Regions from separate parts of the Shewanella sp. GXUN23E genome, predicted to be linked through region 1. Evidence: predicted binding sites of a transcription regulator. Region 1 holds the regulator's gene; each other region holds the start of a gene.

What was found. Region 1 encodes sigma-54, which starts transcription at its own class of promoters, with help from an activator protein. Its sites were predicted from a motif close to GTTGGCACGNNNNTNGNNT; they were not measured.
Region 2: flgA (flagellar basal body P-ring formation chaperone FlgA) is a predicted target of sigma-54. The motif match lies at 3,478-3,496, and genes of this name have one in related genera.
Region 3: fliD (flagellar filament capping protein FliD) is a predicted target of sigma-54. The motif match lies at 2,522-2,540, and genes of this name have one in related genera.
Region 4: ACRRUX_RS17980 (DUF3192 domain-containing protein) is a predicted target of sigma-54. The motif match lies at 2,275-2,293, and genes of this name have one in related genera.

The regions. Positions count from the first base shown of each region.
Region 1 covers NZ_JBOZWP010000017.1:54,086-59,896, forward strand. The annotation lists gene ACRRUX_RS14530 (KpsF/GutQ family sugar-phosphate isomerase) at 1-170, shown strand, start outside; gene kdsC (3-deoxy-manno-octulosonate-8-phosphatase KdsC) at 173-721, shown strand; gene lptC (LPS export ABC transporter periplasmic protein LptC) at 718-1,278, shown strand; gene lptA (lipopolysaccharide transport periplasmic protein LptA) at 1,265-1,825, shown strand; gene lptB (LPS export ABC transporter ATP-binding protein) at 1,822-2,553, shown strand; gene ACRRUX_RS14555 (RNA polymerase factor sigma-54) at 2,689-4,164, shown strand; gene hpf (ribosome hibernation promoting factor) at 4,195-4,482, shown strand; gene ptsN (PTS IIA-like nitrogen regulatory protein PtsN) at 4,485-4,928, shown strand; gene rapZ (RNase adapter RapZ) at 4,925-5,776, shown strand; gene ACRRUX_RS14575 (HPr family phosphocarrier protein) at 5,766-5,811, shown strand, end outside.
Region 2 covers NZ_JBOZWP010000008.1:46,332-52,142, reverse strand. The annotation lists gene ACRRUX_RS09340 (FlgO family outer membrane protein) at 81-713, shown strand; gene ACRRUX_RS09335 (LPP20 family lipoprotein) at 710-1,156, shown strand; gene ACRRUX_RS09330 (flagella synthesis protein FlgN) at 1,827-2,249, opposite strand; gene flgM (flagellar biosynthesis anti-sigma factor FlgM) at 2,251-2,565, opposite strand; gene flgA (flagellar basal body P-ring formation chaperone FlgA) at 2,647-3,354, opposite strand; gene ACRRUX_RS09315 (chemotaxis protein CheV) at 3,544-4,470, shown strand; gene ACRRUX_RS09310 (CheR family methyltransferase) at 4,528-5,361, shown strand; gene flgB (flagellar basal body rod protein FlgB) at 5,473-5,811, shown strand, end outside.
Region 3 covers NZ_JBOZWP010000003.1:213,524-219,334, reverse strand. The annotation lists gene ACRRUX_RS04770 (flagellar hook-length control protein FliK) at 1-218, opposite strand, end outside; gene ACRRUX_RS04765 (hypothetical protein) at 208-699, opposite strand; gene fliS (flagellar export chaperone FliS) at 708-1,088, opposite strand; gene fliD (flagellar filament capping protein FliD) at 1,103-2,464, opposite strand; gene ACRRUX_RS04750 (flagellin) at 2,840-3,640, opposite strand; gene ACRRUX_RS04745 (hypothetical protein) at 3,744-4,763, opposite strand; gene flgL (flagellar hook-associated protein FlgL) at 4,854-5,771, opposite strand; gene flgK (flagellar hook-associated protein FlgK) at 5,786-5,811, opposite strand, start outside.
Region 4 covers NZ_JBOZWP010000025.1:78,913-84,723, reverse strand. The annotation lists gene ACRRUX_RS17995 (Mpo1-like protein) at 488-769, opposite strand; gene ACRRUX_RS17990 (GNAT family N-acetyltransferase) at 759-1,400, opposite strand; gene ACRRUX_RS17985 (DUF2789 domain-containing protein) at 1,532-1,771, shown strand; gene ACRRUX_RS17980 (DUF3192 domain-containing protein) at 1,867-2,235, opposite strand; gene ACRRUX_RS17975 (hypothetical protein) at 2,363-2,680, shown strand; gene ACRRUX_RS17970 (Zn-ribbon-containing protein) at 2,680-3,453, shown strand; gene ACRRUX_RS17965 (hypothetical protein) at 3,825-4,541, shown strand; gene ACRRUX_RS17960 (EAL domain-containing protein) at 4,685-5,811, shown strand, end outside.

The sequences.
Region 1 (5,811 bases):
CCAAAGTGATGACCAAAAACTGTGTTACTCTGGGCGCCAATGTGCTTGCCGCCCAGGCACTGAAACTGATGGACGAAAAAAATATCAATGGCTTGATCATTGTCGATGAGCACAAACGCCCAATCGGCGCGCTCAATATGCTGGATATGGTCAAGGCAGGAGTTATATAAACATGCGTCAAGGCTTGTATGGCCCAGTGGCCGAAGCTGTGTGGCAGAAAGCTGCCAATATCAAACTGTTGATTTGTGACGTCGACGGCGTATTTTCCGACGGTCGTATCTATCTGAGCAACAGTGGCGAAGAACTCAAGGCATTTCATACCCGGGATGGCTTTGGGATTCGCTCGCTGTTATCTACCGGTTTTCATATCGCGGTGATCACCGGTCGTCAGTCGCAGCTGGTTGAAAACCGCATGACAGCGCTTGGCGTGGAAGATATCTATCAGGGCATAGATGACAAACTGGTGCCTTTTGCAGCACTGCTGAGTAAATATCAGCTGACTGCCGATCAGGTCGCTTATATCGGTGACGACATGGTGGACCTGCCGGTAATGCAACAGGTGGGGTTGGCAGTGTGCGTTGCCGATGGTCATCCCTACGTCAGACAACATGCCGATATGATCACTCAGGTGCCCGGCGGCTATGGCGCGGTCAGAGAACTGACGGATCTGTTGCTGATGAGTCAGGATAAGTTCGACGCTGCCCATGGGATGAGTATATGAATCGGATTACGCTGGCGATTGTGCTGTTCTTCTCAATTGCACTGGGGCTTTACTGGCAGGTGCAGATGAAAAAGAATGAGCAGCAGTCCAATGCCGCTTCCAATGTGGTTCAGCCTGATTTCGTCGCCGACGATCTCTCCAGCGTCAGTTTCAATGACCTGGGCGAAGTTGAAAGCCGGGTGACAGCTGTACATATGGAACATTTCGAAGCCAGCAATCTGACCCGTTTTTCCCAGCCTGTCTATCTGCTTTACCCGGATAATGGTCAGGCGCACTGGCGGATATCTGCCGCTGAGGGCACGCTCGACAAAGACGACAACATAGTCACGCTTGAGAATAATGTTATCATCGACGCCATTACGCCCAATGAACCCTTGCAACAGCTGAAAACCAGCTACCTGCAGCTGGATCTGGATACCATGATCATGCGCTCTGATCGCGTAATCCAGGTAGATGGCAGCAATTTTAAAGTAGAAGGTACAGGGCTTTATGCCGATCTGAATGCGCAGACAGTTAAGCTGCTGAATCAGGTAACAGGAATCTATGAACCAAACTAAGACATTTTTTGCGGCACTCCTGTGCACCCTGAGTTGGGGCGCACTGGCGGCTACGGACGATCTCACCAAGGAAGTGCACATCAAGGCACCCAGCCAGTTTGCCGATATCAAGAACAAACGGGTGGTGTACTCAGGCCCGGTGACAGTCACCCAGGGCAGTATCAAAATTCAGGCCGATGAGCTCAGCGCCAGCCAGGGGGATGGAGAAACCATTCTTATCGCCACCGGCAAACCGGCTACCTACACCCAGATGCTGGACAATCATCGTCCTGCCACTGCCAGTGCCAATGAGATCCGCTACAACATCAGCAAGCGGGTACTGACCCTGATGGGCGATGCTGAAATCGAGCAGGATGGCAGCAAAGTCAGTGCGCCCAAAATCGTCTACGACATTGAATTGCAACAGATGACCGCACAGGGTAATCAGAATCCTGACGATCGGGTGCACACTGTCATCAAGCCTGAAAACTTCCAGAATGACATCAAGCCTCTGGACGACAACAAACCTTCCAGCAAAGACAAAAAGCAGGGGCAGCCGGATTCATGAGTGAACTGACGCTGAAAGCAGAGCATCTTGCCAAAAGCTACAAGAATCGTCAGGTCGTCAAGGACGTCAGCCTGGAAGTGAAAACCGGTCAGATCGTCGGTCTGCTCGGCCCCAACGGTGCCGGCAAGACCACCACATTTTATATGGTGGTTGGCTTGGTCAAAAGCGACAAGGGTGCTATCTACATCAATGATGAAGACCTGACGCTGGATCCCATGCATATGCGCGCCCGCAAGGGTATCGGCTACCTGCCTCAGGAAGCCAGTATCTTCCGTAAGTTGTCCGTCCGCGACAATATCATGGCAGTCCTGCAAACCCGCAAGGCACTGACCAATGAGCAACGGGAAGAACAACTGGAACATCTGCTGGAAGAGTTCAACATCACCCATATCCGCGATTCCATGGGGATGGCCCTGTCAGGCGGTGAACGCCGGCGGGTGGAAATTGCCAGGGCGCTGGCAGCCAATCCCAAGTTCATTCTGCTGGATGAACCATTCGCCGGGGTTGATCCGATCTCGGTTATCGACATCAAGAAGATCATCGAACAGCTCAAGAGCCGTGGTCTGGGGGTACTGATCACCGACCATAACGTGCGGGAAACCCTGGATGTTTGCGAACACGCTTATATCGTCAGCCACGGCAATCTGATTGCCGAAGGCACACCGGCGGAAATCCTTGATAACCAGCAGGTGCGCGCTGTGTACTTGGGTGAACAATTCAGGCTATAGTTAATTCATGTGTCCCGGCGCCAGTGCAGCAGCCATGCCGGGACAGCAAGGATACGCACTTTCCTCAGACCGATGGACATACCGGTTCTCGAGAATTTCTATTAAAACCACTCTATACAGGGATTTGCGGTAAAGATGAAAGCGTCTCTCCAGCTTAAACTGGGTCAGCAGTTAACCATGACGCCTCAACTGCAGCAGGCCATCCGCCTGTTGCAATTGTCTTCTCTGGAACTCCAGCAGGAAATCCAACAGGCGCTGGAATCCAATCCTTTGCTGGAGATGGATGAAGAACAATATGACTCAGAGCTGAATGACAACGAGGGTGACAACTCAGCGGAATTTGATGAGCCTGACGATTCAGAGCCGATGCAGCACAGCTCAAGTGTCGAAACATCAGACGCCATCACCCAGGAAGCCATGCCGGACGAGCTGCCCATGGACACCACCTGGGATGAAGTCTTCACTGCCGCTCCAGTCGCTGCCGGCCCCGCAGTGCGTGATGATGATATGCCATTTCAGGGGGAAACCAGTGAAGGTCTGTATGAACATCTGGAATGGCAGAAAAACCTGACGCCCTTTTCCGAGAACGATTACGCCATCGCCACCGCCATTATTGAGGCGATCGATGACCGAGGGTACCTGACTCAAAGCACGCAGGAGATCCTCGAAGCCTTGGGAGATGAGGACACTGAACTCGATGAAGTTGAAGCGGTACTCAAGCGTATCCAGCACTTCGATCCTGTGGGCGTGGCTGCCAGGGATTTGAGCGAGTGTCTGCTGATCCAGCTCAATCAGTTTGCGGCAGAGACTCCCCACATTGAGCATGCCCGCTTACTTATCCGTGAGCATCTGGAGCTGATTGCCAACCGCGATTTCCGCACTCTGATGCGCAAGACCCGCCTTAAGGAAGATGATCTGCGTGAGGCCATTAACCTCATCCAGACCCTGAATCCACGGCCAGGTCTGCTCATCAGCCGGGATAACGATGAGTATGTAATCCCAGATGTATCCGTATCCAAGAAGCATGGCCGCTGGGTAGTGGAGCTCAACCCCGATTGCATGCCCAAACTGAATGTCAACCAGCATTATGCAGCCATGGCCCGCAGCACGCGCAGCCAGGCTGACAGCCAGTTCATTCGCGGCCATTTGCAGGAAGCCAAGTGGTTTATTAAAAGTCTGGAGAGCCGTAACGATACACTGCTGAAAGTGGCCAATTGTATCGTGCAGTTTCAACAGGGATTTTTTGAGTTCGGCGAAGAGGCCATGAAACCTATGGTACTCAACGATATTGCCGAAGCGGTTGAAATGCATGAGTCCACCATTTCCAGGGTGACCACGCAAAAATATATGCATACCCCAAGAGGGATTTTCGAATTAAAGTATTTCTTCTCCAGCCATGTTGGAACTGAAGATGGTGGAGAATGCTCGTCCACTGCCATTCGTGCTTTTATCAAAAAGCTAGTGGCAGCCGAAAACCAGAAGAAACCATTAAGCGACAGCAAGATGGCAGAACTTCTGGCAGAACAGGGAATAAATGTTGCCAGACGGACTATCGCCAAATACCGAGAAGCGATGCTGATTCCGCCTTCCAACCAGCGTAAGAGTTTATAACCCTACCCGGAATAAAGGAGGTAGCTATCTATGCAAATCAACCTGACTGGACACCATATCGAGATTACAGACTCTCTGCGGGAATATGTGGAAAGCAAATTCACCAAGCTTGAACGCCATTTTGAACAGATCAATAATGTGCACGTTGTATTGAATGTTGAGAAACTTCAGCAAATTGCAGAAGCAAAACTGCATATAAACGGCGGCGAAATTTTCGCAACTTCAGAACATGAAGATATGTATGCCGCAATAGACGCCCTGATCGACAAACTTGATCGTCAGGTGATTAAACACAAAGAGAAACTGACAAAACACTAACGATGGAACTTCGTACCATCCTGCAGCCGGAGTGTGCCTCCTGTGCCACTCCGGGCAGTAAGAAAAAAGTACTTGAGCTGGTAAGCGATCTTATCGCGGCTCAGTACCCCACCCTTTCCTCCCAGGAAGTATTCGAAAGTCTGCTTGCCCGGGAGAAAGTTGGCAGCACAGGAATCGGAAACGGTATTGCTATTCCTCACGGCAAACTGACGACTATTGATCATCCCATCGCCGTCCTGGTGAAATGCACCGAACCCGTTCCCTTCGATGCCATCGACAATCAACCGGTCGATATTCTTTTTGCCCTGCTGGTTCCAGCCGAGCAATGTCAGACTCATCTGGCAACACTCGCTGCAATGGCTGAAAAGCTCAGCGACAAACAAGTGGTTAAGCAACTGCGCAAAGCGCAGGATGACGCAGAACTGTTCCGGGTTATTACCGCATGAAATTGGTTATCGTATCGGGCCGCAGTGGCTCAGGAAAATCTGTTGCCTTAAGAGCGCTGGAAGATCTGGGCTACTACTGTGTGGATAATTTGCCGCTGTCGCTGATTGGCAGCTTGATGGAGCAACTCAAAAGCACCACTGAACAGGTCGCCATCAGTGTGGATGTGCGCAATCTGAAAAATCAGGATAAGGTGCTGGAGCAACAACTCAAGTCACTGAGCAATACTGAGATCACCAGTTTTTTCCTGTATTCAGGTGATGATATCCTGCTGAAACGCTACAGCGAAACCCGACGCCTGCACCCTTTATCACGCAACCAAAGCTCTCTGCAGGAAGCCATCAAACTGGAAGGCCAGCTGCTGGCCCCGCTGTCCAAGATGATGGACCATTTCATTGACACCTCACATCTGAATGTTTACGAACTGAGCGATCAGGTCCGGCAAATTCTGATGGGACACGTTGAAAAAGAGCTGGTTATTACCTTTGAATCCTTTGGCTTCAAACATGGCATGCCTGCCGAAGCAGACTTCATGTTCGACGTGCGCTTTTTACCCAATCCCCACTGGGAGCCGGAGCTGCGACCGCTGACCGGACTGGATCAACCGGTACAGGACTTCTTGAACCGCCAGACGCTGGTCAATAAATTCATCTGGCAGATTGAAAATCTGCTGGAAACCTGGCTGCCTCATCTTGAACGCAATAACCGCAGTTATCTGACCATCGCCATCGGCTGTACCGGCGGTCAGCACAGATCGGTATTTATCGCCGAGCAGCTGGCCAAGCGTATCGCCCAGGGCCAGCATACGGTCAAAGTTCGGCATCGTGAGCTGAGCAAACATGAAACTTGAGCGCCAGGTAACCATCTGCAATCAACTGGGTCTGC
Region 2 (5,811 bases), on a different contig from region 1:
GGGTAAAGTCCGGGACCTAGTGGCCGATACAGTATCAGAGCAACTATATTGTCAGCACGTCTGTGATAAAGGACGACATCATGTTCAAACAAATGAAATTGTTGCCCCTGCTTTTGCTGGTGGGGGCCTGTGCCGCACAAACATCCGGGCCGGACCCCATGAGCCTGCAGCATGAATATGGCAAGCCTCCGCGTTCTGCTGTCAATCATTTGGCCAGCCGCACTGTGCTGGAGCTGGTGCTCAATAATGATGCCCTGCGCCCAAGCCAACCGGTTGTGGTCGCAACGCCGGTGATGGTCGGCAATATGCAGGATGTCAATGCGCTGGGGCAACAACTGCAACAGGGGATGATGGCTGAGCTGCACAACAGGCATTTCAACGTGGTGGATGTGAATGTTGCCGAAGCCATGCGTATTACCGATGCCGGAAATCTGTTGCTCTCCCGCGACTGGCGATTGCTGCCCGGTGATGTGCTGGTGGAGTACGGTCTGGTGTCAACCATGAGCCTGGATATCCATGGGCTGCAACTCAATGCCAGGCTGATTGATTTGGGCAATAACCGGGTAGTGTCGGCGGCGTCAGCTTATGCCAGCTATCAGGAACTTGGCGCCTATCTGACGGCATCACAGAAAGTCGTGTCGGATAAAGGATTGCTGTATCGCTATGAACAGCCCGGATATGGGCAGGTACAGATGTTGGGAGACAGACAATGAGAATCTTGGTATTGGCAATGGTGTTACTGCTGGGCGCATGCAGCAGTAATGACAAGTATGTACAGTGGGAAACCGAAGCCCCCAAAACTTTTCCCAAGTTGACCGCAATTGGCTATGCACCCCTGGCGACCCAACCGTCAGATCAGCAGAGTCACAGAGTGTTGATGGCGATGCAGGCTTCCAAAATCGAGGCCTATCGTGAATTGGCCGAACAGGTCTATGGTCAGCAGTTGTCCGCCAGCAGTCAGGTGGGAGATTGGTTGTTAAAAAGTGATGATGTTAAAGCCAGTGTCAGCGGTCTGATCCGTGGTGCCCGCGTGGTAAAAAGTTATCCGGCCGGTGACCATTATGTGACTGAACTGGAACTGGATTTTGGTTTGGTGTGGGATCTGTATCAGCAGGAAAACCGCTCGCAGCGGGTGAAGTCGGTCACCTACTTCTGATGTTCTGGTACTGGTCTTGGGGCTCCCATGCGGAGCCCTTTGAGTTTTTGTTAATGCTCAAATGCGTGAAGAGATGCAAAGAGGTACCGAGATATCAGATGCCTTGGCTATCTCTGTCCCGTACAGAAAATTGCAGGGCTCCTGTATTTAAGATGCCTGCAAGCGACTCGCTGCAACTATCGGATCCTGGCAATAGGCATCAATATCCGCATCAACATGTTACATGGCTTTTTTACTTCCTTTTGCACCTTCCTGTTGTTCACTGTTTCAGTGACCCATCATGGGCTCGGATAGCGTTTCTTGTTTGAAAATGTAGGCGATACCAAGAGGTTGGTGCACCTGCGTGCGGGATTCAGTTGCGGTTCTGGATATGAATCAGGACGTGACAGCTGATGAACGTAAACGGGCGCACGATTTATCGGCGCGTGTCTGCTGTTTATCGGCGCCGGCTATTGTCAGCCATTCGTGTCTGCAGGTAATCCGCGAATGGCGACCTGAGAGTTAAGGCATGGCGGGCACTGCGGCGCAGCTCGAAAAGGTCTTGATGGAGAGATCCGATAGCTGTGTGAGAGCGGTAGTGATGCAACACAGAATGAATACTCAAACCTCAAGCCAGCTAGTCTATCGCTAGGGGGGATGTCACTGGGCTAACTGAAATAGCCCGTTCGGGTCAGACTTTAAGATTATTGCCCAGCGTTGAAATGGTGGAGGTTTTACCTTTGCCATCATAGGTGAGGCTGCTGGCATTGCGGCTGGCCTGAAGGGCGCAGGTCAGGCGATTAATACTGGCCAGATTCATCTCTATCAGTTTGGCATTGGCTTCATTGGCCGATTGGCAACGGGCCAGCGCATCTTTGATATCGGCCACGGCATCAGCCAAGTCCATGGTCAGGCGAGCTCGGTCTGGATGTTTTGAGAGCTGGGCATCGAATTGTTGCAGCTGTTGCAGCAGGGAGTGTTTCTGCTGAGCAAGCGCAAGCAAAGACTCAGCCTGTTGTTCGCTGAGTGCTTGCTTTTCATCGCTGATGATTTCGTGGAGCTTTGCCAGTGCCTGACGCTGAGAATCCAGCAGTGTGGTGATATCAGTTGTCATATCAGCTGTTCAGATCCTGCAATTCCTGCTCAAACTGCGCGATATTGGCTGCCAGTTTTTCCGGATCGACTTTATAGCGTCCTTCTGCAATGGCCTGCTTTATCTCGGCGATTTTCTGTACATCCACTTCAGGCATGGCGGCCATCCTGCTGTATGCTCCCTGAAGCTGTTGAGCCTGGGGAGTAATGCTGACTGAGTCAGGCTTATCGGTTGACGCTGCAGGTTGAGTATCGACCGACTTGGACGCCTGGTTGGCATCACCAACCGCGTTGCGGGTTCGGGTGTTGTTCACACCGTTCAATTTGTTGATATCCATAGCCTTGTTTGGCTCCTGCTTCAGTGTCTCTAGAGTCTGTAACTTTGTATCGGCAAACAGGTAATTAACTTTAGTGAAATATTACATTTTCACTTCCACTGCGCCAACGGCTGTAATGATAGCATCCAAGTGTTTGTTGGAACGAGTGTTTTTGATTCTTATTTGGTCACCGACCACACCATCCTGGAGGGCTTCACCGTGGGTTTTTACCATAAACCCCGGGGTGCGGGCGAGAATTTCAACCTGATCGCCGCGGCACACGTAACACACATTGGCTGCAAAGATCGCCGAGTCTTTGGCTATCCGCCGTTTGGCCCGGGTTCCCAATAGATCCTGTACATCTTCAAACTGTGTGCCTCTGAGCTGAGTTTCGTCCAGCCATTCAAGTCGCAGATTGCCTTCGTCCAACAGCTGTCCCGGGCCGATGTGAGCATCGGCGACGACAACCGGACGTAATATTTCGACCCGCACGGCGACGAACATTTGCCAGGGATAATCCAGATCCGGCGTGGTGCAGGATATTTTGACGGTGTTATTTCGGTTGATTTCACGATCCGATGCCATACTGGCCTGAAGTGGATATTCACAACGGGGAGGCGTCATTCTGGCCCCCAGCATTTGTGGCTCAATCACGACTTTTGCTCCGGCGACATTATCAATTTGCTCGGCGACGGTCGCCTTAGCCAACTGTTGGATCTCTTCTTCCGAGGGCACGGTGAGTTCAGCCCTGACGCTGAAGCAGATTCCGAGCAAAAACGAGAGCGCGATGTTAATTGCTTTGATATTCATGAGTTACAGACTAGCTAGTCAGGTCAGATTACACCTATACTTTCCACATTGAAGCAAGGCCCGACATGGGAACTGTCAAAGGATCGTCAATATTCCGATGTCAAATCCCACTTATCGGGAACAAAGCAAGGAATGTGCCTATACTCCAAGTTAGGCTTCTTTTAAATTCAGAGCACCCAAGGCACTTTTATGGCAAGTATTCTTGAGTCGGTGAACCAACGAACCCAGCTGGTAGGACAAAACCGACTGGAGTTGTTGCTGTTCAAATTAAACGGACGGCAGCGTTTCGGGATTAACGTATTTAAGGTGAAGGAGGTATTACAGTGCCCGCCTTTGACCAAGTTACCCAAACTCAGCTCCTATATCCGGGGCATTGCGCAGATCCGTGGTCAGACGCTGTCGGTCATCGATCTGAGTGCGGCTACCGGCGGAAAACCTATTCTTGATGTCAGCGACTGTTTCATCATTATTTCCGAGTACAACCGCAGTGTGCAGGGATTCCTGGTTAAATCGGTTGAGCGCATTATCAATACCAACTGGGAAGATATTATGCCGCCACCCAATGGCACTGGGAAAACCTCTTATCTGACGGCGGTGACGGAGATTGAAGGGGAATTGGTGGAAATCCTCGATGTGGAGAAAATCCTGGATGAAATTTCACCGGTTAAGACGGATCTCAGTGAAGCGGCGCAGGAACAGCTGACCATAGATAAGGATAAGTCGTATCATATTATGGTGATTGACGATTCGTCGGTGGCCAGAAAGCAAATCATTCGCTCTCTGGAGTCACTGGGGCTGCAGATTGATACTGCCAAAGATGGCCGGGAAGCGCTGAACATGTTGCTGCGCTTTGCTGAGGATCAGGAAAACCTCGCCGATGAGATCCCGCTGATTATTTCTGATATCGAAATGCCGGAGATGGATGGCTACACGCTGACATCCGAGATCCGGGCCAATCCAAAACTGAAAGATATTAAAGTGGTGCTGCACACTTCTCTGAGTGGGGTTTTTAACCAGGCTATGGTGGAAAAGGTCGGCGCCGATGATTTTATTGCCAAATTCAATCCGGACGAGTTGGCTACCAAAGTGAATAAGCATCTGTGCATTGATGTGTAACGCCTTTGGGGACAGTCTTTTCGCCCGGAGATGGGCGTTGTGAAATAGGAATAAACAGTGCCGAATAAGACGCTTGCCGATACTGAGTATGTGCAGTTCAGGCAATTTCTGGAACAACACAGTGGCATAGTGTTGGGGGACAACAAGCAATATCTGGTGCGCAGTCGTCTGGCACCTTTGATGAGTAAATACAGTTTGCCCACCCTCTCTGAGCTGGTGCAAAAGTCCATGAAGCCAGCAGAGCGGCAACTGCGATCTGAAGTCATTGATGCCATGACCACCAACGAAACGCTTTGGTTTCGAGACAGGTATCCTTTTGAATTGCTGGCCAATGAATTGCTGGGCGAGTTTGCCAGCCTCGGACGTGCGGTGAAAATCTGGTCAGCCGCCTGTTCGTCCGGTCAGGAGCCATATTCCATTGCCATGACAGTACTGGAGAGTCAGCAGAAGCGTCCGGGAACTGTGCCTAATGGGGTGCAGATTCTGGCTACGGATTTATCGCCTTCTATGCTGGATCGTTGTCGTAACGCCGAATATGATTCTTTGGCACTGGCGCGGGGATTGTCGGAAGAACGCAAACGTCAGTTTTTTGAACCCTGCCGTGATACCAGTATGCGTCTGAAAGAGCAGGTGCGTAATATGGTGAATTTCCGGCCTCATAACCTGCTGGAAAGTTATGCCTCTTTGGGCAAGTTCGACATCATTTTTTGTCGTAATGTGCTTATCTACTTTTCTCCTGAGGCAAAGGCCAACATATTGCGGCAATTTGCTGCCGCTTTAAATCCCGGCGGCATTCTGTTTCTCGGGGCATCTGAATCGGCTGCCGGTATGACAGACCAGTTTGATATGGTGCGCTGTAATCCGGGGATCTATTACCGAAAGCGCGGCTAAGCAGGCTTTACTGCCTGTTTGGATAAACTCAGAGGGACTGCCAATCGCAGTCCCTTTTCATTTGGCACGTGAATTGCTTTTAAAGACTCAAAGGTCTGAGGAGGCAAATTTATGGCACTCTCGTTTGATAAAGCTCTGGGTATTCATCAATACACTCTGGGAATTCGTTCTCAGCGTGCAGAGGTGATCTCCAGCAATATCGCCAACGCCGACACACCTCATTACAAAGCCAGGGATGTGGATTTTTCCGCTGCACTGCAGGATGCCAAAACCCGTCAGGGCGGTCTCGCCATGGCTCAAAGCCACGAAAAGCATTTCGACTTGAAGGCACTGACTGAACAGCATGTGAAATACCGCATTCCCAATCAGCCGGATACCGGTGATGGCAATACCGTAGATATCCAGCAGGAGAAAACGGCATTTATGGAAAATGCGATTGAGTATCAGATG
Region 3 (5,811 bases), on a different contig from region 1:
TCAGCAGTGTCGTTGGCCTCTTCGGTCTCTGCCGGGCGGGAGGGCTGGCCGTCAGCGCTTTGCACCTGACTCTTGCGAGTTTCTGAGGTCTGAGTTGAGGCCTGAGTGTCTGGCAGGCTGAAACTGTCCTCCCGGCCACCGGCACTATCCAGCGCCGGTTTGACTGAGAGCGCCTGTCTGGCTGATGCCTGCGGACTCAACAATAAATCAATCGCCATAGGGGGAAGGGTATCCTTGCTGATGAGGGGCAGATGCCGGTTGCTGAGCAGGCTCTGCGGCTGTGCTCGTGCCAGTGCTCAGGGCAACTTTCTGGCTTGCGCCTGCGCTCAGGGCTGTTTCCAGGCTCAGGGCTGCTTTCGAGCTCAGGATTGGTACTGAGCTGAGGGCTGTCAGCTCATAGGCGGCCAGCCCGTCCTGATTGGCGCGAAACGCCTGCATGCTGCGGGCGAGCTCATCCTTATCCTGTTTAAGCCGCTGGATAATTGCCTGATGGCACTGCGCCAGCTCCTGTCGGGCCACCAGCTCGGCATGGCTTTGCGGTGCGCCGCGCTGGATCAGCGCATTGACCAGCTTGCGATTCACCGCCCGCAGCGCATCCAGATCGCCTTTGTCGGCGTGACGCACCAGCGCCTGCTGGAATTGCTGCCAGTAACGCACTTCTGCACCCTTGGGCGCGTGTTTGTTTGATGGGGAAGTCATGCCGTGCCTCAGTTCAGGTTTGCCCAGCCTTCCTGGATCAGGTTGATGACGTCCACCACCGGCTTGAGTCCGGCCGGATCGTTGTCGACACTGGCGCTGACCAGCTGGCGGCTGCAGTAGTCGTACAGACGATTGAGGTTGGCGGCGACTTCGCCACCATTATCCATGTCCAGCATGGCGTCCAGCCCGTGCACTATGTTCAGGCACTTGTTGATGCTCTTGCCTTTGTCTTCATAGGCCTTGCGCTGCATATGGCCGGCGGCGCGGGCCAGTTCTTCCTGCAGGCCTTCCAGCAGCATGCGCACCATTTCATGGGGATTGGCCGATGCCGCTCTGGCCTCGAGACTGGCCTGGCGGTAACCGCTGAAAGGATCTTGTTCATTTAGCATCATGGGCGATGTCCTCAGTAAAACAGCATGCTGGCGGAGTTCATTTCATTGATGGCGGATTCCATCGCAGTGAACTGCCCCAGATAAATTTGATATCTCTGTTCCATCAGACGGTTATGACGATCCATATTGTCTTCCACCCGATCCAGCTGGCCGTCCAGGGTGTCCTTCTTGTTATCCAGATAACCGTCAAACTTGGTGAAGGGGGTGATGGTGGTTTCCAGCTGATCGACCAGACCACCTTTAGCGGTGAACATCTCGGTCAGTCCGGCCGGATTGCTTTTCAGTGCGCTGGTGAGCTTGTCCGAGTCGATTTCCAGCTTGCCGCTGCGGGTCAGTTCAATGCCGATATCGCCAAGGCGCATGCCGTTGGGGGCCTCGGCAAACACTATGTTGCGCAGCTTGCCCTGCAGGGTACGAATGGTGCTGTCACCCTTGAGAATGCCAATCTGATCTTCATCCACCGAGGTAGGACGATCGTCATCCTTGTCCTCATCCTTGTCGTCTTTGTCCTTGTCTTTATCGTCCTCATCCAGCACTTCGGCGCCCATAGAGCGGGTCAGGCTGTTGATCTGATTGAGCAGGTCGTTGACGGCATCGACAAAGTCTTCCACCGCCTGTTCGCTGGCCTCATAGTCCGCCTTGATGCTGATCATGCTGGACTGGCCTGCGCTGTGGGCCTGCTTGAGTTCGATGTCCACGCCATCGATGACATTGGTCAGCTGGTTGCTGGCGCTGCTGATGTCGATGCCGTTTAAGGTGATTTGCGCATCCTGCGCCGCACGGCGTTCGGTCATGCCCCAGTCGGCGCCGTTCATTTGCACGCTCATATTGCTGGCGGCACCGGTTTCTTTGGAGGTCAGCATCAGTTCAACCTGACCTCCTGTGCGCACCAGGCTCGCCTGCACGCCCGGGTTATCCGGATGCTGGTTGATCATGTCCCGCAGGCTGGTGACCGTTTTGCTGCCATCGGCGTTGAGCACAGACATATCCAGATCCAGCTGCTTGCCGGCGACATTGATGCTCAGCACCCCGGAGGAGGGCAGCAACTCGGTTTCCGAGCTGAAACTCTTGCTCAGCTGGTGGGCCTGAGCCAGCTGATGAACCTGCATCTCATAGTCACCGGCCGGCGCATCCTTGCTGACTGTGATGGCCGCATTCTCACCGGTTACTTCGGCTTTCTTGGCCTCGAAGGCACCGTTTTCCAGCTTCTCCAGCTTGCTGATGATCTTGTCCATGGATCGGTCCAGCAGCTTGTAGGCATCGAGCTGATCCTGATACTTGGTCTTCTGTGCTTTGTAGAGTTGGTCCTTGCCCATGCGCTCGGCGGCGATCAGCTGCTCGGCGAATTGGGCTCCGCTCATTCCGGAAATCATGCTTGTCCTCCTGCGCTGGTTTGGACGCAGGCCATGGGTGGAGTCTGTGCTCTGCCATAGCAAGCCATATGCCAGCTGGTTGTTGAGTTGTAAGGTTCAGTTTTTTAAAGCAATTAATGCTTTGTTGGTGGCGTAAGGGAAATGCGGAATTTCCCCTTGGCAGAGGAAGGGGCGGAACCGAAATTTCCTGTGTTTAACCGCTTCCTTCTGTTTGTTTAAGGCGGCCATGGAGGGCTGGGTTTAAAGCCGGGATGAGACATTTATGGCGCAAGCGTGAAATAAAAAACGCCCTCGAAAGAGGGCGTTGCACACGATAACGGGAGGTATAAGGAGAAAGTGGGTCGCTTCGATGGGGTGAACCGACCCGGGCTCCAATTAGCCCAGCAGACCCATAACCAGACCTGTGTTCTGGTTGGCCTTGGACAGTACGTTGGTACCGGCCTGCACCAGCAGTTGGTTCTTGGTCATGGCAGCAGATTCCTTGGCGAAATCGGCATCCATAATACGACCGGCAGCAGCAGTGGTGTTTTCAGTCACGTTGGCCAGGTTGGACGCCGTGTGCTCCAGACGGTTGATGTTGGCACCCAGGTTAGAGCGGGCCGCACCAACGGCGTCGATGTAAGTGTCGATGGTGTCGATAGCTGTGGTGGCGTTGGCCTGAGAAGTCAGGTCACCGGTTACCGCTGCCGGGTCAGCCACGGTTACGGTCAGCTTTTCTGCGCTGCCTGCACCGATCTGGAAGCTCACACCGGCGTTCAGCTTGTCGAACAGGTTGTTACCTGCGTATTCGGTGTTGTTCATGATACGGGCAGCTTCAGTGGTCAGCGCCTGGAATTCATCGTTCAGAGCAGTCATATCAGCAGAGGAGTTCACGCCGTTGGCAGCCTGAGTCGCCAGTTCTTTCTGACGGTTGGCGATGTTGGTCAGCTCGTCCAGCGCGCCATCGGCAGTCTGCAGCATGGAAGTGGCGTCGTTAACGTTACGGCTGGCAGTGGTCATACCCACTACGTTGGCGTTCAGGCGGTTGGCGATCTGCAGACCGGCTGCATCGTCAGCGGCACCGTTGATACGCAGACCAGTAGACAGACGCTCCATGGCGTTTGACAGCAGGCTGTTGTTCTTGTTGACAGAATTCTGGGCGACCAGGGAAGAGTAGTTAGTATGTACAGACAGCATGGTAAGTCTCCGTTGCGAAATTATCTATGTCTCACAGAGAAAAGAGCGACAGGCAAAAACCAAACTGAATTTATCCCTTAAAATAATTTATAACTAACTGTATTTATTGGTTATTTAAAAGCTCTTTGGCCTGCTGGCGGCCGAGATTGGCCTGTGCCAGCAGGGCTTTGAGCTGACCGGCAAAGGGGCTTTGGGCGAACTGGGTGCTGACGGTTTGCAGCAGTTCAGCTTCAGGCGCGGCCGGTTGGGTGTGCAGCACTGTGCCCAGATGCTGCAACTGAGCCTGGGTCTGGCGGATCTGCTCACTCAGTTTGCGATACACCTTCTGCAATTTGATTTCGGTTTGTTTGAGTCCGGCAGCGCTGCTCAGATCCCACTCTCTGGGGTCCTGCCAGTGCAGTATCTCCTGCACTTTGATCTGCCGGCTTTCGCCTGCGGGCAAGCGGTAGCCCTGACCTTTGAGCTGCAGCCCGTCTTTGAGCAGTGGCCAGAGTGCCTCGTCACACTCCAGCAGGGTTTCCCGGCCATCTTCACTGCCCTCAATGCCGATGCCATGGGGCGCCAGCGCCATATTCAGCAATGCGGCCAGCTCCTGCGCCTGAGCGTTGGCCGGCAGCTGCAGGCTGAGCACCACAGGCCCATCCGCGGTGGGCAGTTGCCACATCAGCTGCTCATCTCTGGCTTTGGGCGTAGTCAGGCTGACTGAGCGCAGCCGAAACCGCCGGCGCTGCGGTCTTGCAGGATTGAGTCGCAGGCTGAACTGATGATCCAGCAGCGGCAGGCCGAGATAGCAGGGTCTGTTGCTGCACAGCTGGCTGCGCAGTTGCTCCAGTCTGGCCTGCGCCTGTGGCTGTTTCATCGCCTGCGGGATGAGGCTCAGCATCTGTTTGAGCGACCCGAGCAGGCTGTTTTGTGCCTGAATGGCGAGCTGGGCAGAGCTGACCCTGTGCTGGGCCTGGGTCATTTGCGCCCAGCGCTCGAAGGCGGTAGCACGAAACTGCCCGACACTGGCCTGGGCATTGGCTGATGGCTTATCTGTGCCGCTGAGGCTGGATTTGACGGTCTGGCTGACCGGAGCCAATTGTCCCGCCAGTCTGAGGGCATCGGATACGCCGTTGATCATGTGTGCTGATCCTAAAATAAAAAGGCGGCATCAGCTGATCGGGCACTGATGCCGCAAGAGAAGTCGGGGTTATACCAACTTGGTATAAGCTCAAAGGTGATTGAACAGGCTCAGCTTGCTGATTTTGACAAAGCTTTGCTGGGAGACCTGCAGCGCCGTTAATCGCATCTGAAACTCAGACACGGCGCTGGGGTAATCCAGCGCCTCGGTTTCGCCAATCACCTCTTCGTTAAACAATGCCATCTCCTCATGGGCACCCTTGGCCAGCTGCAGGCTGTTCTGCTTGCCACCGATATCGGTAATGGCGCTGTTGCAGCTGTCCAGGGTGTCATCCAGGGTGGTCATCATCTGTGAAATGACGTTATCAAAGCCGCTGTTACCCGGGCTCATGGCGGGATCATTGAGGGCGTCGATCAGGGCCTGGGTCTGATTCAGCAAATCCGTGCTGCCATTGGCAAACAGAAACTCACCGGCGGTGACATTGGCTTCGGTCCAGGCATTGGCCGAGGTCTGCACCTCTCTGTGGTTGTTGTCGCCCTGATACACATATTGGCCCGAGGCGTCTTTGGCGACCGCAGCGGTATTGGTTTTATTACCGGAAAACAGATAGTTGCCTGCCTCATCTTTGGCGTTGACGCTGTCGACCATGCTTTCCAGCAGCTCGGTCAGCTCGCTGGCATAGGCGGCTCTGTCTTCGGCCGAGGCGCTGCCATTGCTGGCCAGCAGCGAGATCTCGCGCATGCGGTTTTGCAGATCCACCATGCCGGAGAGGTAAGTTTCGCTGCGCTCCAGGCTGGAGGACAGGGAGTCGATATTCTTGATGTACTGCTCGGTGGCCGCCAGATGACGTTCACTGGTGAGCACCTTGACCGTGCCGATCGGGTCATCGGAAGGTCGCAGCAGTGCCTTGCTGCTGGCCATCTGCTGCTCCAGATGCGCCATGGTGCTCAGGGTATTCTGCATGCTGTAGATATTGGAGGTGTACATGTTCAACATGGCAACGCGCATATCAGTCTCTTCCGTTAGTTAAAGCTGGACAGCAGTGATT
Region 4 (5,811 bases), on a different contig from region 1:
CTTGCATTTACCTATCCTGGTAATATCGCTTCATCCTGTCGCGATTCAGCGTCCTGCCAATCCGAGTCACAATCCGTGCAAACTCGATATCCTTTAATCCATTTTCCCTTCATCCCAGGGGATTGCACTGTCCTGTGCCATACCATCCATGAAGTAAGCCGTGTTATTGCTGATTGGGTCTGCGCATATCGTCCTGTGATCTGCGTCCAACTTCCTGTCAGTCCGTGACCATGACATCCTGTCTCTTGGCTACCACTTAAGTGTATATCGGAAGCTGAAAAGCGGATGAACACAAATTCATCAATTAACTGTAAAGCTCAGGCAATACAATTTTATCGCATTGATAAACAAGAAAAAATTTACATGCGCTGGTATTTTTCTTAGCAAGAAATAGACTTTGTCCTACACCTTTGTGAGATATATCTTACACGGCTCACGGTGTTTCACCTTGCGCGCCACGAAACTTTTTTGTGAACGCCATCAACATTTACCAAAACATAACCCAATCACCCATCAAAGAATACCAGGGGTACTGAAATGTTGCTGGCCTGTTTTTTTCAAAAAAGAAGTGACCAATCCAGGCAAATCCGTAGCCGATTAGCGGTATCGTCCACCACCAGCCCCAGCTCCCTGAGATGGTTATCCAAGCCAGTTGGAGAAGCACAAACACACTCCCGATAAAGTGTAATGCCCGGCATACTGGATGGCGGTGTTGTTCCAGATAGAAAGGGTAAAACTCCCAGAAACTGGAAAACGCTCTACTGTTCATCCGGTTGCCTTTTATAGAACATCAGATCACCTTCTACATTGCCAATAGTCAGATGAGTTAAAGGAATAAATCGATGCCGATTAAATAAATGAGCATGAGACTGCTGAGATACAAACACCCCTACACCATCCAACTCAGGCTGCTCATCACACCAACTGGTTACCGCCCGCAAAAGCCGGGCGCCGAGTCCTTTCCCCTGTTCAAAAGGAGCAACACAAACAAACTGGATCACTGCACAGTTTTTGCCCGGAAGATGTTCCAGGATACTGGATTCCTTACTCATCAATGCCTGGGTTGATTTCCAACCGGTATTCAGCATCATTTTCAGCCGCCAATGCCAGAAGCGTCCCTCACCGATCCCGGCCTGTTGCGAAAATACACATACCACGCCAACCAACCTGTCCTCTTCAAACAGCCCCACCAAAGTCTGTTCCTGCTGCCACAGCTCGTTGAGTTCCTCGCGAATTGCTGCCCGCAATTTCTGTTCGTACAGATGTAAATCTCCACGATAAAGCACATCGCGAAAAAAAGGGTCATCATGATAGGCGTTATAGATTATTGATGCGGCAATACGTAGATCTTCCGCAGTCAAATAGACGGCCCGATAATTTTCACAAGCTGGCGTTTCCATTCATGATTTCCTTGATCAAGATCACATAAAATTAACCTAACAGGGATTCCGTCGGCTGTTAAGAGTGATTGCTTTTTTTTGTCATAGGAGGATGCTTGGAGCATTCGCTATTATTGAATGCCGGATATGCTATGGATACAACACCCACAGATCTAAGCCATTTATTCGCTCAGCTTGGGCTTGCTGCTGATGAGCCAAGTATTGAGACATTTATTGCAGGTACCCGTTTACCTGCTGATGTCTGCCTGAGTGATGCTCCATTCTGGAATTCGGCTCAAAGGGAATTTATCAAAGAGGCTATGATGCAGGACAGCAATTGGAGTGAATTACTGGATCAGCTGGATGCCAGAGTACGCCAAACCGGACCTTAACCATACTTGTAACAGGTTGATATAACTAATTATCTATTATCTCAGTGTAAAGGCTTGCCGTAGTCAGTGCCACGACAAGCTGAGCCCGTCACTAATTATATGGCTGAATAAGCCCGCTCTCCCCAGCCAATCAGTGCGCCCTGTCTGAAGACCAGCGCAGTACACTCATCTTTACTGGTACGTCCATCACTGTCGACCCTTTGCGTACGATAAAACAGCACTTCAACCAGCCCCTCATCGCGACTGAAGGCTTCTACAAAGTCGGCGACACCCATTTTTGATTTTACTGCGTCAATACTCATGCCGGGCTGCAAATTGGCAATAAGCTCACGATTGCGCTGTTCGTCATGCTGCCAGTTGCTGTTGCTCTGGCTATAGCCCTCCTCCCCCACGTTGATAACACATCCACTCAAACCGACAGTGACTACCCCGGCAAGCAACAATGGAATAAACTTGGCTTTCATCAAAACGTCCTCTTGTGCTGTTTTTAGATTTTGACCATGAAGCACAAAATGGGCCAATACTTAACTATATGTTTTTAAATAATTTTATTAACGGTTTTATGCCGCTGTTTGGGATATATCATCACTTATGAGTCAAATCGACCAAGTACTGGCTGCAGCACGCAGTCTGCGATTGGCAGGCAAAACCCCAAGCCTGGCGTTACTCAAAGCCAAACTCAAATCGGTCCCCATGCCCATACTGGTGCAGGGACTTCAGAGATTTAAAGCACTGTCTGAAGAAGAGCTCGAAGCGATCGAAGTGGTCCCCGTGACATCATCGCCAGCCAATGAACAACCACAAGCAAATTTGGATGAACTGATGACATTGCGCCAACAACTGCAGACGCTGCAGACGGCCTACAACGAATTGGTACAAAGAGTCACCAAACTGGAGCAACAAGACTGATGTTCGTGACCGAATTACGCTTTGAATGTTTTGCCGATACCACTATTACTGCGGCAGAAAAAGCCATCAACAATTTGCTGGAAGCCTATCGCGCCAACGGTCAGGTGCTGGGAAGGGAGTTTGCTGTCGCCTTCAATGATGGTGAGTTTCGTGTCCGATTGCTGATCCCGGAGAAAGAGAGCCTACACTACAGCTTCAACAGTCCCTGGGTTAAGGTTGCGCTGCAGGAACTGACTGAAGCCAAAATACTGGCCCCAAGAGAGAAACTGATCGGTCAGGACATCAACTCAGAAGTGAGCGCCACTGAGTTTGCCGACTGGCAGATTCTCTACACCAGTTACGTTCATATGTGCTCCCCGCTGCGCAGCGGAGACAATCTGCTGCCTATTCCCCTGTACCGAATTCCCGCGACCTTCAATGGAGATCACAAACGGATTATTCGCTGGCAATCGGAATGGCAGGCCTGTGATGAGTTACAGATGGCAGCCGCCACCAAAGCAGAGTTCGCCGCATTGGAAGAGATCAGTTCTCCCGGCAGCGATCTGTTCCGCCGAGGCTGGGACTTGCGTGGCCGTATAGAATTTCTGACCAAAATCCCAACCTACTACTATCTGTATCGGGTTGGCGGCGAAGATAAAGCCACAGAGTATAATCGCCCCTGTCCCCGCTGTGGGAGTCACGACTGGAAGCTGGAAGAGCCGCTGCTGGATATGTTCCATTTCCGCTGCGAACCTTGCCGGATTGTGTCCAATCTGTCATGGGATCATCAATAGCAGGCTTTATATTGCAGACCTTCGCCTGCTGAAGATGATAGCCACAGTGGAAGGTGTGGCGAACCGTTCCCGTAGCCGTTCGCCATACCGACAGCACACTTATACAACTCCAGAATGTTAACTCAACAATAATTTGACGAACGTCAATTTATTGACTTTGTGATAATGAAATATAAAATTCTTGGCGATGATTTTGAATTTTAACGTCAGGATTATTTTTAATTTGCTTTTGATTTTTGATACTTCAAATCATATTAAAATCATCTCTCAAAAAGTATAAATAGTTATTGAACCAAACGGTTAAGTAACGTACATTCTCGTTCCTTTTATTCAATCAGCTTTCGGCGTTGATCCCAAATACGTGGAACAATATGAACTGCTTATTTCATGATTATTGCAAAAATACAACAGGTTACCCAAAGCCCTCTTGTCATGCTGTGTGTCATGATGGAGTAAAAGCCTACTGCCCCTATCATTTTCAACTCGCCAACATCATTTCCCGAGAAGGAAAACTCTGTGGCTATGAATTAACATCCAGCTGGCTGACACAAAAGTTAACCGGTAAGCAGGCCAGTGAGCAGTCGTTATATTTTACACTTGCCTATAACGCTATGCTTAAGCGACTGCTCCGAAGGTTGACACAATCCAGCTTCCCGGGCGAATCACAACTTAAGATATTTCTTAAGTTACCGCGACACATATTGATGGATACCGCCACGGTTAAGCAATTGCTTAATTTGAACTCCGTCATGACGGCCCAATCACATACTCTGGTAATGGTAATCAATTGCCTTGACCTGGCTCTCGCGCCTTATACCAAGCAGGCCGAGTTCTTATTAAAAGACCATGGTGCTCAGTTTGCGCTGACATGTAATTTAGATACTCAACTCAAACATATTCAACCAGCGGAAATATTATTATTTTCAGCTGATGAGCTGCAACATAAATTATCAGACAATATTAACTATATTACTGATTATCTTTTCTCATTAAATGAAAAAGGATTCGTGCTGACATTATGTGACACTGTGACGCCTGAAAATTATACCCAAGGTTTAATTTTGCCATTCAGGTATTTTAAATCCTGATGACTATGACGCACTACTCCAGCCGTTTCAGCGCTATGTTTTGGCGATTTGCCTTTGCTGCGGGCATACTTATTTTTTGTGGCATCACAGCTCACCTGATAAGTCACTGTATTGTCCGCGAGCGGCTGCAGGAATCAGCTCTGATGGCAGAGAAAATCCTGAAACGGGAGACGCAGTTGGCCGAAACTCAACTGCAGAATGTCAAGGCACTGCTCAGCGAAACCGGAGTGAGCAACTGCTCGCAGGATACAGTCAATCTGCTTAGTAAACAGATGCTTACTAGTCATAATCAGTCCATGGTGTGGGTAAAGTTCAATAACGACAAATATGTTTGCTCAGCCGTGGGAGAGTCTCTCCCGCCTAAACCCAATTACTATTACCTTGCAGGGAAATTGGGCTCCGCCATCAATCTTTACCAGATGGTAGACAGACTGAATCTCAGGGCAGAATTACCTTTGTATGCCGGGCTGAAAACCAAACATTGTGAACTCTATACACCTCTGGGCGGTATGCTGGAATTGAAATCACTGTTTATGCCCTCGTCACATACCCAATTAATTGTGTATCTGAAGAATGGTACCGAGTTAATTAACCTGAACGGCAAACATGCTCCCGGCGACAGTCTCGAGGTACAACTTCCACAAACCGGCATAAGATTGCAGTTGATTAAAGATCAGACTGTTTCCCATAGGTTGACGCTGCTGCTATTTTTTGGGCTGCTGAGCGTTGCGTTACTGACAATCAAATTGTTTATCCTCACCAGCCCCTGGATTCTTAAAAAAATCTGGCATCTGCGATTTGTGCATGCCTATCGTCTGCAGCAGTTTTATCTGGTTTATCAGCCTATCTACGATCTGAAGCAACAGCGTCCTGTTGGTGTAGAAGTGTTGCTCAGATGGCGACAGCGAGACGGCACTCCCAGAAATACCGCTGATTTCATCGGGGCGCTGGAGCAGGATCCTTTGATGCCCCGAATCACCCGCTGGGTCGTTACCAGCGCATTTGATGAACTGCAGCCTTTTGTTGAGTCGGGCCAGCTGAGCTGGTTCAGTGTCAACATCACCGCCAGAGATGTTGAACAGGGGAAATTACTCAGTGTGCTCGAGTCTCTCTGCCGACGGGGCTATCCAATGCAGTATCTCAGTCTGGAGCTGACTGAACGGCTGCCGGTGACTCAATGGCACCTGCTGCAACAGTTTACTCGCCGCTGCCGGGATATGGGGTGTAAGTTCAAACTGGATGATGCCGGCACCGGTTACGGCGGCAGCCT